Regions from separate parts of the Peribacillus sp. FSL M8-0224 genome, predicted to be linked through region 1. Evidence: riboswitches for the same ligand, from Rfam matches in the RefSeq annotation. Region 1 holds a riboswitch; each other region holds the start of a gene.

What was found. A riboswitch is a leader RNA that binds a small molecule or an ion and turns the genes downstream of it on or off. The one in region 1 is predicted to bind cobalamin.
Region 2: another riboswitch for cobalamin. It lies ahead of MKX49_RS25235 (ABC transporter substrate-binding protein); the one in region 1 lies ahead of MKX49_RS03665 (ribonucleoside-diphosphate reductase subunit alpha).
Region 3: another riboswitch for cobalamin. It lies ahead of MKX49_RS09405 ((2Fe-2S) ferredoxin domain-containing protein); the one in region 1 lies ahead of MKX49_RS03665 (ribonucleoside-diphosphate reductase subunit alpha).
Region 4: another riboswitch for cobalamin. It lies ahead of metE (5-methyltetrahydropteroyltriglutamate--homocysteine S-methyltransferase); the one in region 1 lies ahead of MKX49_RS03665 (ribonucleoside-diphosphate reductase subunit alpha).

The regions. Positions count from the first base shown of each region.
Region 1 is NZ_JBBOOJ010000001.1:763,430-767,237, reverse strand. It holds gene MKX49_RS03680 (SulP family inorganic anion transporter) at 1-733, shown strand, start outside; gene MKX49_RS03675 (hypothetical protein) at 819-965, shown strand; gene MKX49_RS03670 (manganese-dependent inorganic pyrophosphatase) at 1,065-1,994, opposite strand; cobalamin riboswitch at 2,287-2,467, shown strand; gene MKX49_RS03665 (ribonucleoside-diphosphate reductase subunit alpha) at 2,606-3,808, shown strand, end outside.
Region 2 is NZ_JBBOOJ010000001.1:5,180,713-5,184,520, reverse strand. It holds tRNA gene MKX49_RS25245 (tRNA-Arg) at 1-4, opposite strand, end outside; gene MKX49_RS25240 (polysaccharide deacetylase family protein) at 234-1,082, shown strand; cobalamin riboswitch at 1,169-1,343, shown strand; gene MKX49_RS25235 (ABC transporter substrate-binding protein) at 1,522-2,487, shown strand; gene MKX49_RS25230 (FecCD family ABC transporter permease) at 2,450-3,505, shown strand; partial or broken gene MKX49_RS28500 (heme ABC transporter ATP-binding protein) at 3,512-3,808, shown strand, end outside.
Region 3 is NZ_JBBOOJ010000001.1:1,955,458-1,959,265, forward strand. It holds gene cbiQ (cobalt ECF transporter T component CbiQ) at 1-129, opposite strand, end outside; gene MKX49_RS09390 (energy-coupling factor ABC transporter substrate-binding protein) at 116-427, opposite strand; gene MKX49_RS09395 (energy-coupling factor ABC transporter permease) at 429-1,172, opposite strand; gene MKX49_RS09400 (hypothetical protein) at 1,236-1,364, opposite strand; cobalamin riboswitch at 1,348-1,543, opposite strand; cobalamin riboswitch at 1,745-1,934, shown strand; gene MKX49_RS09405 ((2Fe-2S) ferredoxin domain-containing protein) at 2,086-2,454, shown strand; gene cobJ (precorrin-3B C(17)-methyltransferase) at 2,469-3,808, shown strand, end outside.
Region 4 is NZ_JBBOOJ010000001.1:335,826-339,633, forward strand. It holds gene metE (5-methyltetrahydropteroyltriglutamate--homocysteine S-methyltransferase) at 1-2,145, opposite strand, end outside; cobalamin riboswitch at 2,292-2,483, opposite strand; gene MKX49_RS01565 (potassium channel family protein) at 2,721-3,140, shown strand; gene bcp (thioredoxin-dependent thiol peroxidase) at 3,203-3,673, shown strand; gene MKX49_RS01575 (aminopeptidase) at 3,685-3,808, shown strand, end outside.

The DNA of each region.
Region 1 (3,808 bases):
CGATGAGATGACTGACACGGACAGTAATAAAAATAAGGAAGCAAAAGGCCAGGGGATTTCGAATATCATCGCCGGATGTTTTGGCGGCATGGCAGGATGTGCGATGATCGGCCAATCCGGTATCAACATTAAATCTGGTGGAAGGGGCCGGCTCTCGACATTTGTAGCGGGCGCATTCCTTATGGTATTAATCGTGGTATTGAATGATGTCCTTATCAAAATACCGATGGCTGCACTTGTCGCAGTCATGATCATGGTTTCAATCGGGACATTTGACTGGTCTTCCCTAAAGAGGCTCACTAGAGCTCCTAAGTCGGATGCAGCCGTGATGATCGTGACGGTCCTCATTGTCCTTTATACACATGACTTATCAAAAGGGGTATTTGCCGGAGTGCTATTGAGCATGATTTTCTTCTCGGCTAAAATTTCTAAAGTGGCAGTAGAGAAAACGGCAGACATCCAGGCTAAGAAAATCACTTATCGTATCAGCGGACAAATATTTTTCGCTTCTGTCCAGGACTTTATTTCAAAGTTCGACTTCAAGGAAAAAGCCGATGCAATCGTCATCGACTTCTCCCATTCCAAAATCTGGGATGATTCCGCAGTCGGTGCTGTCGATACGGTTATTCTTAAATATCAGCTCTTGGGAATACCTGTCCAAGTCCAAGGACTCGATGAAGAAAGTTCGACATTGCTTGAAAAACTCGCCACCTCAGAAAGTAAAATATCTTAAAGAAGTAAAATTCTGCTGAATAGAAACTTTTCAAACCGACAAAATAGATAACATGAATCATTTCCTTTTGAAAGGAGCGAAAAGCATGACACCAGAACAGGATTATACGGCAGCAAATCTGTCACCGGATTTATTGAATGAACTGAAAATCTTTGAAAGCAAACTTGGCGAGGAAGCCAATAAAGAATTGATTGTCATCGCCTATGAAAAAGAAAAGGAATCTTTAAATTAAGAAAAAAGACTCAAACACCCTTAATGGGATGGTTGAGTCTTTTTTTGAATGTACAGAAAAAGGGTGCCCATGTTTTTAATGAGCAACCCTTTTCCTGTATTATTTGCTGAATACGTCGGTTAAGACCGGCACGATTTGTTTTTTACGCGATACAACGCCTTCCAACACGGCGATGTTATTGTTTAATGAAACGTCATATGCCTTTTCAACTGCATATGACGCTTTACCAAGGGCCAAGGCAACGGAATCATTAGTCAGGATATCCGTTACGACGAATAGGAACAAGTCCAATTCCTTCACTGCGATGACCGCTTCAATCGCTGCTTCCAATTCAGCTTGCTTAGCAAGGACTTCGTTCGGATCAACAGCATTGACCTGTGCTATTTCCACTTTAGCCATTCCCATGGAGAATTCCTTTGCATCAAGAGTGATGAGCTGGGCAATCGTTTTGTCGCTTAAGTCAGCACCCGCTTTCAACATTTCCAAGCCATATTTTTCAGCGTCGACTCCTGCAATGGCAGCCAGTTCCATTGCTGCCGCAACGTCTTGCCCCGTGCAAGTCGGGGATTTGAACAATAAAGAATCGGAAATGATGGCAGATAGCATAAGACCTGCGATTGCTTTAGGGACTTCAATGCCGTTTTCTTTATAAATTTTATTTAAGATGGTTGCCGTACAGCCAACTGGTTCCGCACGGTAATATAATGGATCGCTTGTTTCAAAGTTAGCGATACGGTGATGGTCGATAACTTCCAACACACGGACTTGGTCAATATCTTCAGCACTTTGCTGGCGTTCGTTATGATCGACCAGGATTACGCCATCAGCTTCCCCTGCAACTTTTTCCACAAGACGGGGAGCATCGAATTTGAATTGGTCCAATGCATATTGAGTTTCACCATTCACTACACCCAGACGAACTGGTTCAGCGTTGATACCTAACTGCTTTTTCAGATCTGCATAAGCGATTGCTGAACAGATTGTGTCTGTATCCGGGTTTTTATGTCCAAAAACTAATACTTTTTCCAAGATTTTATCCCCTTTTTCATAAAAATTTTTCCGCGAATCCCCTCATTGCAATAAGGGAGAGCCACCTTTACTAGACACTTTATTTTAACACAAAATCCCGTAAAATCAGCGCTTGATTTATCCATTCCCCCATAAAATCTTTCATTCCCCTACCCTCTTCCATCACTTTGTCAATAGATAAGGGTTGGTTTTTTTCAAATATATTAGTTGAATTATCATCGTATATGGCTTACGATAATATAAGCAGAAATACTAGATATTGATTACATAAACAATTCCAATAACTATATATAGAATTTTTATAATCCAAGGTGCCAGTGATGGCTGAAAAGGGAATCCGGTGTAAACCCGGAACTGTCCCCGCAACTGTAAATGTGACGAAATGAGAAAACCACTGTATAGCTCTCTATACGGGAAGGACTCAAAGTAGGATGATCATGAGTCAGGAGACCTGCCTTGAATTTTTCACGTTTCTTATTCTTCGGGGATTGAGATGATGAAACGATAGTATAACGGCTATTTTTTCATGGCTCTTTTATTCTATCGTTTGATCCGCTCAATTCTTTGGGCGGTTTTTTTATTTTAGCGGAAGTTAACAAGGAGGATTATTAATGACTCAAACATATAACTCTACCATAAGTGAAAATGACACAGAAGCGAAATCCATCCAGCTTGAGACGTTATCGAAGGAATTCGAAGGCCGTCTCGATATGGAAAAGTTCAAAAGGCGTTTTACAAAATGGCTTGATCGCAAAAGTGACTCAACCGAAGAACAGGCATCAAAAAAACTGATTCAGCTCGCTCTTGAAGGCGTGGATATCGATGCACCGGATTGGACTTTCGTTGCTGCAGCAGAACTGTTGAATACAATGTATAGGGATGCACAAGCCAATCGAGGATATGAAGGCAAGAGTTATGGCCCATTCTATGAGCTGATCACAGAACTCTCCCAGCTATCGGAAGGTCAGCGTTATCCCATTTATAAACCAGAACTGCTATCTTCATATACAAAAGCGGAAATTGAGGAATTGGGATCGGTGATCGACCCGGAAAAAGATAAATTATTCTCTTACATAGGCATCTACTTATTGAATGACCGCTATCTGGCCCGCCCAAAAAAGGACAAGGTCTTCGAACTGCCGCAAGAACGTTTCATGATCATCGCGATGGAAATCATGCGAATGGAAAAAAAGGAGCACCGCCTGCAACTGATAAAAGAAGCATACTGGGCCATGTCCAACCTTTATATGACCGTTGCGACTCCTACACTCTCCAATGCAGGTAAAACACATGGACAGTTAAGCTCCTGCTTTATCGACGCAATTGAAGATTCCATTGACGGAATCTACCTATCAAACTACGATGCCGCAAAAGTATCTAAATTCGGCGGCGGTGTCGGTCTTTACGTCGGTAAGGTTCGCTCGCTTGGTTCCGATATCCGCGGTTTCTCTGGAAACAGTTCAGGCACGACGCCCTGGATTCGACTATTCAACCAGACAGCTGTTAGTGTCGATCAATTGGGTCAACGTAAAGGTGCCATCGCGATTTACTTGGATGCCTGGCATAAAGATATCATGAGCTTCCTCGATTTGAAGACTCAAAACGGGGATGACAGATTAAAAGCACATGATATTTTTACAGGTGTATGCATACCGGATTTATTCATGGAGGCTGTACGCGACAGAAAAGAATGGTATCTTTTCGATCCGCATACCGTTAAGCAAACCCTTGGATTTTCACTTGAAGATCTTTATGACGAAAAGAAAGGCGAAGGAAGCTTCAGGAATCATTATGCACTTGCTGTCGAGGCCGCA
Region 2 (3,808 bases), 4.4 Mb from region 1:
GGACATATATTAAAGTCGACGACTTATTTATTATATTTCTTATAGGCAAACTTTTCAAGCTAATAGCACATAGTTATGAAAAAAAATCCTCATAAATGTTTAGCGCATCGCAAAGCTCTCGTTTTTCCTCTTTTTTCATTAAATGGAATACTTTATTGTCCATTGGTTTTCTGGTACTATTATACTATAAAAAAATCAGGAGAATGATAGTGAAAAAATATAGAGTTTTAAGGATGGCGGCATTGCTGGGGGTTTTGATTTTACCTGGATGCACACAAGGGATTTTAGAGGGGATAGGCACAAAGACGGCTGCACCGATTGCGGAAGATGACATTGAAGTGGCCGAAGCGGCTGAGAATGGGAGCGGGCAGGATTCGGAGGGGCAAATCGATACGGGAGACTGGATAAAGGCCGAGTCCCCGGTCCAGCTTCCGATTTTGATGTATCACAGCATTTCCCAAGGTAATGGCCTTCGGGTCCCAAGGGAGGAATTCCGATCACAGATGGCTTGGCTTCGGGAGAATGGTTACTATACATTATCCCCTGAAGAAGCATTCCTCGTTTTAGCCGAGAATCGGATGCCAAGTGAGAAGTGCGTCTGGCTTACTTTTGATGATGGCTATACAGATAACTACACGGAGGCTTTCCCGATATTAAAAGAAAATGATATGAAAGCAACTGTCTTCATGATCGGGAAGTCCATAGATAAAGGTCATCACCTGACTGAAAATCAAATGTTGGAGATGAGCAGGGATGGGATTTCGATTGAAAGCCATACCATCAACCATTTGGAGCTGAACCGCATGACGGCAGAGCAGCAAGAAGCGGAAATGGTTCAGTCGAAGGTGCTGTTCGACCGTATCCTCGACCAGGACACGACAGTGCTTTCCTATCCGGTTGGCCGGTATAACGAAGAGAGTCTCAGGCTGTCAGAAGAAGCTGGATACAAAATGGCAGTCACTACCGAACCTGGGGGAGCTTCAAGCGACCAAGGGATGCATGCTCTGCATAGAGTTCGGATTTCACCGGGGTTATCGATCAATGGGTTTGCGTCGCTGATTGAAAATGCTTCAAAGCATTGAAGGCGGAAGGGTCATTTCGCACTTGTTCAGAAAAATCATATAATAATCGATTCTTACATGGTGTATAATGAAGGCAGTGAAAATTATATACATATGAACGATTTGGTGTCTTAATGACTTAAAAGGGAAGTTGGTGAAATGCCAACGCGGTCCCGCCACTGTATATGGGAGCTGACGGCTGTGTACCACTGTATGAGATATGGGAAGGTGCCGTTGACGAAGACCATGAGCCAGGAGACCTGCCAGAATTCGTACACCTGTAACCTACGCGGATGGGAAGGTGTGTGGCAGACCCTAAGATAGAGTCCGTATTGATATTGTTGCCATGCAAGCATCTTCCGTTTAACGGGAGATGCTTTTTGTTTTGGGGGCATCTTCCAGGATTGGTTTTCTCTGTTAGGTATGAAGAAATTAAATAAAAAGATTGTGGGGAATGAAAATGAAGAAGATTTTTGGTCTGATACTGTTAATGTTACTGACTGCAGGCATGATGGTTGGCTGCGGTGGTGCTGCTGATGAAGGAAAAGAAAAGGAGCAAACGAATCATGCTCAACACGAAGCTTTCCCGATTACGATTAAAGATGCAAGTGGGGAAAAAGTAACGATAGAAAAAGAACCGAAGAAAATCGTTTCGTTGATACCAAGTAATACGGAAGTGGTCTTTGCACTTGGTTTGGGTAAAAAGGTCGTTGGTGTTTCCGACAATGATAATTACCCGGAGGAAACGAAAGAAATTCAAAAAGTTGGCGGAATGGAAATGAACACGGAGCTGATTGTCTCCATGAAGCCTGACCTTGTTCTTGCGCATGCATCAAGTGCCCATAATTCAAATGAGGGTTTACAGCAGCTTAAGGATGCTGGAATAGATGTGCTCGTAGTCAATGATGCCCAAAGCTTTGACCAAGTCTATGAGTCTATTGAAATGATTGGACAGGCAACGGGAGAACATGATAAGGCAAACGAAATCGTTGCGGATATGAAAACGAAGCTCAAGGATATCCAGGAAAAGGCCAAATCCGTAAAGGAAGAGGATAGGAAGACCGTTTTAGTGGAAGTTTCGCCTTCACCGGAAATATACACACCTGGAAAAAATACTTTCATGAATGAGATGCTTCAAACTATTTCAGCGAATAATGCGGCTGCTGAATTGGACGGTTGGGCAAAAATTGATGAAGAGTCGATGATTGCTGCAAATCCTGATGTCATCATTACAACGTATGGTTATTATACGAAAGATGCAGTAAGTGAAGTGAAGGGCCGAAAAGGATGGCAAGACGTAAATGCTGTTAAGAATGGCCAAGTCTTTGATGTCCATTCTGACTTGGTGACCCGTTCCGGTCCACGCTTAATAGAGGGAGTAGAGGAACTTGCCAAATCAGTCTATCCGAACCAATTTGACAACTAAATGGGCGTTTGCTTATTTGATTGCGTTGTTCATTTTGTTATTCGCAATGACGATAGGCATTTCCTTTGGTTCGGTGCCAGTACCGATTCCCGTACTTATACAAATAATCGGCAAGGAGATTTTCCACTTGCCGATTTCTGCCGATCCGGATGTGATGCTAACGAATATCGTGATGAACATCCGCTTGCCGCGGGTGCTGCTCGCTGGTTTGGTTGGGGCATCACTTGCGATTGCGGGTGCGGCTTTTCAGGGACTGCTCCGGAACCCGCTCGCTGATCCTTACACATTAGGTATTTCATCAGGAGCATCGGTCGGAGCCGTTTTGACAATATTCTTGAATATATCACTGCCATTCATCGGTTTATATACCCTTCCGGCATTGAGTATCTTATGTTCAGTGCTCACGATGCTCTGCGTACTGACTTTTGCAAAAAAAATGGATCGATCGATGAAAGTGGAAACGATCATTTTAACGGGAATCATTTTCAGCTCGTTTTTAAGTGCCTTCATTTCATTGATGATTGCGCTGACGGGTGATGAATTAAGACAAATCATCGGCTGGCTGATGGGAAGCGTCTCAATGCGCGGATGGAATTATATCGTAATCATTTTGCCGTTTTTTATCATTGGTTCGTTGACCTTGATCATGAATACAAGTGAATTGAATGCGATGACTTTCGGGGAAGACCGGGCAAAACACTTAGGTGTGAATGTCAAGCGGCGGAAAATGTGGATCTTGATAGCCGGTTCGACATTGACAGGGGCAGCCGTTGCCGTTTCAGGGGCGATTGGTTTTGTAGGATTGGTCATTCCTCATTTTGTCCGAAAGATTTGGGGACCTGACCATAAACATTTGCTTCCGTTGTCATTGTTGATAGGAGGCGGATTCTTGATATTGGCCGATTTTGTAGCACGAACGATCATTGCCCCATCGGAACTGCCGATCGGGGTGATTACCTCACTTATCGGGGCACCTGCATTTGCGCTGATTTTATTAAAGAGACGGAGAGAAGGGTAAAAACGGATGCTTGAAGTAAAAGGGTTAACAGGTGGATATCACAACAAAGCTGTTTTGGACTCTGTCTCTTTTGATGTACATAAAGGGGAATTATTCGGGATTCTTGGTCCTAATGGCAGCGGGAAAACGACGCTTTTAAGTATGCTTAGCGGGGTGCTCGATTATAAAGGCGGAAGCGTAAGGATAAGCGGCAGGGATTTGAAGGATTATTCGTCAAAACAACTTGCACAGGTCATTGCCGTGCTCCCTCAGCATTCCTCATTAGCTTTCTCCTATACAGTAAAAGAGACGGTCTCACTTGGG
Region 3 (3,808 bases), 1.2 Mb from region 1:
GATGAGCGAAACGGCCATATCCCTTACCGTTAACGAAAACAGCAAAAGGGAGAGTGCAAAAACCATCTTTTCCAACGGATGTACATCCTTTAGCCCATTGAAATAGGCATATTTATCAATGAGTAACATGCTTCGATTTTTCGGCCAATTCTTGTTTGGTTTGCTTATTCCTTTGTCTCATCACACCAATGAAGTATCCAATGAAACCGGCTCCGATTGCAGCTTGAAGCGCAAATAATAAGCTTTCGGTTTCTGCACCTGGCGGCTCCCAAATACTGTTGAACCATGGCTTGTATTCCGGATGGATCTTAGTGATGGCTTCCTCAGCTTCGCCATCGGCACCGCCAAATTCCGTTCCTTGTTGGGTGATCAACGGTATGGTAGCAAGAATGACGACCAGGAAAAGCAGCAGTAAACTTTTTTTCATATTAACGGGCCTCCTTAGATAAAACTCGCAGCAATTTCAATTCGCCTAGATTGTATTTTTTCAAGAAATTCATCACGACGACTGTCAATAACCCCTCACTGATCGCTAAGGGAATTTGGGTCAGGGCAAAAATCCCTGCAAATTTACTGAAAGAGGCCATGAATCCTCCAACCTCGGAAGGGAAAGCAAGAGCAAGTTGAACGGAAGTTACTACATAGGTGCCCAAATCCCCAAAAGCAGCTGCCAAGAATACGGCAAGTGAAAAAGACCACCCCAATTTAGTTGCGCCCTTGAAGACAAAGTAAGCAATGAACGGTCCGCAAACGGCCATGGAGAATGCATTGGCCCCTAATGTTGTCAATCCTCCGTGTGCCAGTAAAACAGCTTGAAATAACAGAACGATGGAGCCGACGACACTCATGGCCAATGGTCCGAATAGTATGGAACCTAAACCAACTCCGGTAGGGTGCGAAGAACTTCCCGTAACGGAAGGAATCTTTAGGGCCGATAATATAAATACAAATGCGCCCGATAGGCCTAGTATCATTTTTGTTTCTGGGTTTTCCCTTACTTTGGACCTAATGGACCGGTACCCCAAGATTAAAAATGGAAGCGACACGGCCCACCAGAATATAGCCCATTCTATGGGTAAAAAGCCCTCCATGATATGCATGGCCAATGCCCGTTTCGGGACAAAAAGCAGTAAAATGACAAAATAAATAATTTTCCAATTGGTTCTTTTCATTCTTTCTCCTTTCAACACTTTTAATTGTTCTGATCAATCTTGAGAAGAAAAGCGGCGCCCAAACTAAAAAGCACTTCTCTCAAAGGAAAGAAGTGCGTAATGAACAGGAATTTTGCAGCATGAACCAACCTTGGGCCATTCTGCCTGATCCGCACGCCCATCCTCGTAGGCTGAAACAGTTTCACGCTTCATGGCAGGTCTCCTGGCTTTGGTTCATCATCCCATTACATCCTTCCCATCTCATTTGACAGTGGATTAAAGTTAAAGTAATGGAACTTCCCTTTACAGTGGCGGGACCGCTCCGGATTTTCACCGGCTTCCCTTTTAAGCTGAATTCCGAGAAATTCAACACCATGAAACTTATGTAATTATTTAGAAAATTCTCGTATAGTGTACCATAAAGAAATAATTCCAGCTACACTATCTTTTTTTTTTGGTCGAAGTTTGTTGCGAGGAAAGGATTGTAACTGGTTTTACACGTTTAAACTTTTCTAAACAGTCGGAATAAACTATTGAATTTTGACAAAGTTGTTATATGATAGATTAAGTTAGTTGGAAATGTATAATAAAACCAAATATTTCATTTTAAAAGTGCCCTTGTGTGAATAAGCAAGGGATAATAGGGAAATCGGTGAAAATCCGATGCAGCCCCCGCTACTGTAAACGCTGATGAAATTGTCGATAGCCACTGGCATGATGCCGGGAAGGAACAAAGTAAAATGAAGCGTAAGCCAGGAAACCTGCTTTTAAAATTGCATGATACTTTTCGGAGGGAAAGGTAGAAGGACTATGACGATTTTGGGAGGGTTTGGCAAGCTTGCCTTTGGCTCCTCATTCATATAGTTTTTTTAAACCTTGACTCTTATGTTAAGGTTTTTTATTTTGCCTTTTCCCTGGACTCAGGAGGAAGAAAATGACTACTTGGAACTTGACGGGTACAAATACGCATCTGTTGATTTGTAATGGGAGCAGCTGCATGAAAAAGGGCGGGGAAGAAGTAACCCAAGCGATTCGCGATGAAATTGCTTCAAAAGGACTGGATCTGAAAATCCATACAACGAGGACACGCTGTAACGGGAGATGTAAGGATGCCTGCGTAGTGATTGCCTATCCCCAAGGAAACTGGTATCGAGTGGAAACGCCTGATTTCGGTCGGCAGATCGTCAGTAATATCGATGATGGTGAGTTTGTTCCACAGATGATCTATCAATACAAAGACGGGGAAATGACCCCTAATCCAGATTTTCCTGCTCATACGGGTATTTCAAAGAACAAAGCGTAAAAGGAGATGTCTTAATGAGTACAAACGGTAAATTATTCGTCGTGGGCTTTGGGCCCGGGAATTTTGAACACATTACCAAACGTGCCGTCGAAGCCCTTCAAGAAAGTGACTACATCATTGGTTATAAAACTTATGTTGAACTCATTCAGGGACTGCTAACAGATCAAACGATCATTAGTACGGGGATGACCGAAGAGGTATCACGTGCACAGGAAGCAGTGAAACAAGCGGAGCTGGGAAAGAAAGTGGCGGTGATTTCCAGTGGGGATGCCGGAGTTTACGGGATGGCAGGGTTGGTTTATGAAGTATTGATTGAAAAAGGCTGGAAAGAAGAAACTGGAGTGGGCATAGAAGTCATTCCTGGCATCTCAGCAATCAACTCATGTGCGTCTTTACTTGGGGCGCCCGTCATGCACGATTCGTGTACGATCAGCCTCAGTGATCATTTAACTCCTTGGGAACTGATCGCTAAAAGGGTTGAAGCAGCTGCAATGGCAGACTTTGTCATTGCACTGTATAATCCGCGCAGCGGCAGGCGGACCCGGCAAATTGTTGAAACACAGAAAATTCTCCTTCGCTACCGCTCGCCGGATACACCTGTCGGGTTGGTGAAAAGTGCTTATCGCGATAGGCAGGATATTGTCATTACCAATTTGAAGGATATGTTGAATCACGATATTGGAATGTTGACCACCGTCATTATCGGTAATTCATCCACCTTTTTATATGACGACAAAATCATCACACCGAGAGGCTATCAAAGAAAATATACGTTGAATTCGGAAAAGCAAACTTTGAAGCCGCATCAGCGACTGCAAAAAGAAGCGGAACCGTGGGCATTAGATCAAGAAGCCTTACCCGAGTCCGCTGGAGGAGTTGGCTTACTTACAAAAGCACCTGAAAAGAAGCAAGCTTCCTTTGAAATGGCAATGGAAGCTCTGTCCAGAGTCAAGGGTCAAGCCGTTCAGCAATCCATTAAGCCGGTTGTTCAGCAAAAAATGGAGTCGGTGTTCGAACTTGCCGTTAGTCCAGGTGTGGCGAATAAACAATTCACTCCCAAACAAATGATGACACTTGCGGAAGTTGTCGGGGAAAAGGGAACGATGGAATACACGCCAAATCATAAAATTGTCTTAAAGATTCCGACAACGGATCCGGAAGTCATTACGGGGAAATTGCAATCAGCAAACTTTCTTTTGTCGCCAATTGGAGATGTACTGACATTAAAAGCCTGTGATTTCTGTGATGGTGAAAAAGCGGAATCCATTCCTTATGCAGATGAAATACACCGGGTGCTTGGCGGAATGAGCATGCCCAAGGAACTGAACATCGGTTTTAATGGGTGTGGGATGGC
Region 4 (3,808 bases), 430 kb from region 1:
AATCATATCGACCATTTCTTCCACTGCCGGCACACGCGGGCTGTGAATATCATACACCCCCAGGCCAATGCCTTTTTCATATGTTTTTTCCTCGAATGCGGAAGCGAGCTCCCCATGACTGCGGGATGTTTCGATGGAAATTACATCGGCATCGAGGGAGGAGATGACGTCCATGAAACTGTTGAAGTCGCAATAGCACATATGCGTGTGAATTTGGGTTGTATCCTCCACGCTTGATGTGGATATCAAGAATGAATTCACTGCCCAGTTCAAATACTCGTCGCGATCGCTTTTTTTCAATGGCAGACCTTCTCTAAGTGCAGGTTCATCAACCTGAATCATTTTAATTCCAGCAGATTCCAAGGCAATGATTTCTTTTTCCAAAGCGAGCGCCAGCTGATAGCAAACATTCTCCCTGGAAATATCATCACGGACAAATGACCAGTTCAAAATCGTAACAGGACCTGTCAGCATTCCCTTCACCGTCTTCTTCGTCAGTGATTGTGCGTATACACTTTCCTTGACTGTCATCGGTTCGATGAAATGGATGTCGCCATAGATGACTGGAGGTTTCACGCAGCGGGATCCATAGGATTGTACCCAACCCTTTTCTAAAAAGACGAATCCGCCTAATTTATGGCCGAAGTATTCAACCATATCCGTCCGTTCGAATTCCCCGTGAACAAGAACATCCAAACCGATTTCTTCTTGGATTTCGATCCACCTGCCGATTTCTTCGTTAACGAATGTTTCATATTGCTGGGCTGTCCATTCTCCTCTATTGAATCTCCCGCGTGCTTGTTTAACTTCAAATGTCTGCGGAAAGCTGCCGATCGTAGTCGAAGGGAGAAAAGGCAATTTGAAAAATTCCTGTTGTTTTTGGTAACGGTCTTTAAATGGAAGCTGACGGCCGGCGGTCCTGGTTTTAACCTTTTCGACATTGGATTGTACAGACCCGTGATTTCGGACATTTGAATTGGCTAAAGTTTGAATCGTAAATTTATTGGCATCGACTTTTTCGGCGATTGCTTCAATGCCTTGATTATTCCCTTTGACCAAAAGTGTGATTTCCTCAAGTTTCTCATCAGCGAAAGCAAGGGCCTCTTTCACTTCTTTTGAAAGGGCGGTTTCATTACGAACGGTCACCGGGACATGAAGCAGGGAACAAGAGGGCTGTAGCCAGATTTGGTCCTCGGCTACCTGTTTCTTAAGTGTCTCAATCAATTCGATTTTTTGGGATAAATCAGATAGCCAAATGTTTTTTCCGTCAATCACACCCGCTGCAAGCACTTTGTCCTTCGGGAAACCGAATGCCTCAAGGTTACTTAAATTCCTCCCTTTATCATGTACAAAATCAAGACCGATCCCTTGGACTTGTAATTCGATGACTTCTTGGTAATGTTCCACCGCATGAAAGTATGTTTGTAGCATGATGTTCAGGTTTGGTGCTGCTTCATTCAGTTTTTCATAGAGGTAAGTAACGGTTTGCATATCATCCTTGGAAATGGATGAAACAAGGGAAGGTTCGTCCATTTGAACCCACTTCACGCCTTCTTGCTCCAATTCCCGCAGGATTTGCGTGTATAGGGGAAGCAGGCTCAGGATGATGCCAGGAATTTCTTGTTTATTGAAGCCTTTTGAAAGGGAGAGGAAAGTATAAGGTCCGATCAAAACGGGCTTTGTTTCGATCCCTAGCTTTTCCTTGGCTTCCCGATATGCTGTAAGTGGTTTATTTTCTGTTAAAGTAAGCTGTGCCAGTTTTAATTCAGGGACAATATAGTGATAGTTCGTATTGAACCATTTCGTCATTTCGGAAGCGACTTCATCATTGTTTCCGCGGGCCATTGAATAATAAACGGAAAGGGGGACGCTTCCGCCTTCATATGCTGAATAACGTTCAGGAACAAGACCGAACATGACGGACATATCGAGCATTTGATCATAAAAAGTGAAGTCGTTGACAGGGATGATATCAATGCCTTGTTGCTTCTGTTTTTGTAAGTTGCCTAAACGGATGGCTTTTAGTTGTGACGTAAATTCCGCTTCATCGATTTTACCGGACCAGTAAGCTTCCAATGTACGTTTCCATTCACGATCTTCCCCGATTCGAGGGTAACCCAAACTGCTGCTTTTCAAAATTCCCATCCTCCTACATTCATTTGTTCGAACAATAAAAAAAGCATTCCTAACAGTCAAAAAAGAAAGTTAGAAATGCTTAAAATAAAGAGGCATGCATAATGCCCCTTACAATTATAAGGTCCCTAACACCTCCCTATCTCCCGTAGGTTAAAACAGTGTTGTCGAGATAGGCAGGTCTCCTGACTTAGGGAATATCATTAGCGGCTGGCCTTCCCGATCCGTTGATCAGTGGCATATTGATTGACGCTAACATTCCCATTACAGTGGCGGGACCGTGCCGGAATTACACCGGACTTCCCTTTTAATCCTAATGAAAATTAGGAACCTATTTCCACATATGAAATTTTGCAAAACCTGCCTTGTTAATTGTTTGCAGGTCAAATATTTATAAAATAAAAATTATTATAAAAATTTAGACAATCTTAACATATCCGACCAAAAGGGTCAACATGGAAAAAAGATTCGGGAAAGTTTCCGTTTAATGAGTTAGTCGGTGATAGGGCTGATTCCTAAAAAAGAATATATTGTTTGGACAGGGAGTATGTATAGAGGGAGTGGCGTTTTGAAATGGGGCGTGGGGGATGACTTTCTACATCTTGATTGCAGGAATCATTTTTTGCATGGTGATGAGCATTCGTACGTTATTTCTTGTTGAGTCGGGAGGAAAGAAGTTTTCTCTTGAGGATATGCTGTGGCTTGGCAATTTATATGCGACGATATTAGTTGGATTTGCACTGATATATTTATTATACGAGCTTCAGAATCATTCGGTGATTCTTGATATGGGCAATCGGTTGGATGGGACTTTCTATGAACAATTGAAGACTTCTTTTTATTTTAGTGCGATGACGATGTTTTCTGTAGGGTATGGAGATATAGCCCCGATTGGCATGGGCAGGATGATAGCTACCATTCAGGCCTTCATTGGGTATACACTGCCGGCAGCGTTCGTGATTCGGACGGTGATCGATCTGGAGCAGAAAGATAGGAAGGATAAATGAAAGTTGTGTTTCTTTCGATTATTGGGTACTCTTACCATAATGAAAGAAATGGAGGGTTCAATATGACTGTTAAAATTGGAGAAAAAGCACCTGATTTCAAACTCCCTGCAAACAATGGTGAAATGGTTTCCCTATCGGATTTTAAGGGGAAAAACATTGTTTTATATTTTTACCCAAAAGACATGACGCCAGGTTGCACGACGGAGGCCTGTGATTTCCGGGACCATAATGAGCAATTCGAGGAATTGAACGCGGTCATCCTAGGTATCAGCCCAGATCCAGCGGCACGTCATGAAAAATTCATCGAAAAACATGGATTGCCTTTTCTGCTGCTGGCTGACGAAAATCATGAGGCGGCTGAATCATTTGATGTTTGGCAATTGAAAAAGAACTTCGGCAAGGAGTATATGGGCATTGAACGTTCAACTTTCCTGATTGATAAGGCAGGAAATATAGTCAAAGAATGGCGTAAAGTAAAGGTTAAAGGCCACGTCGAAGAAGCGCTTGAAACTCTTCGCGAACTCGAAAAATAAGGGATAGGCAGATGAAGAATGAGAGGATAACGAAGCTTGCAGCCAGGCTGATTCATCATTCGATACAATTACAGCCAAAAGAGAGAATCCTCATACGGGGGCATATCAACACGAAACCATTATTGAAAGAGTTGA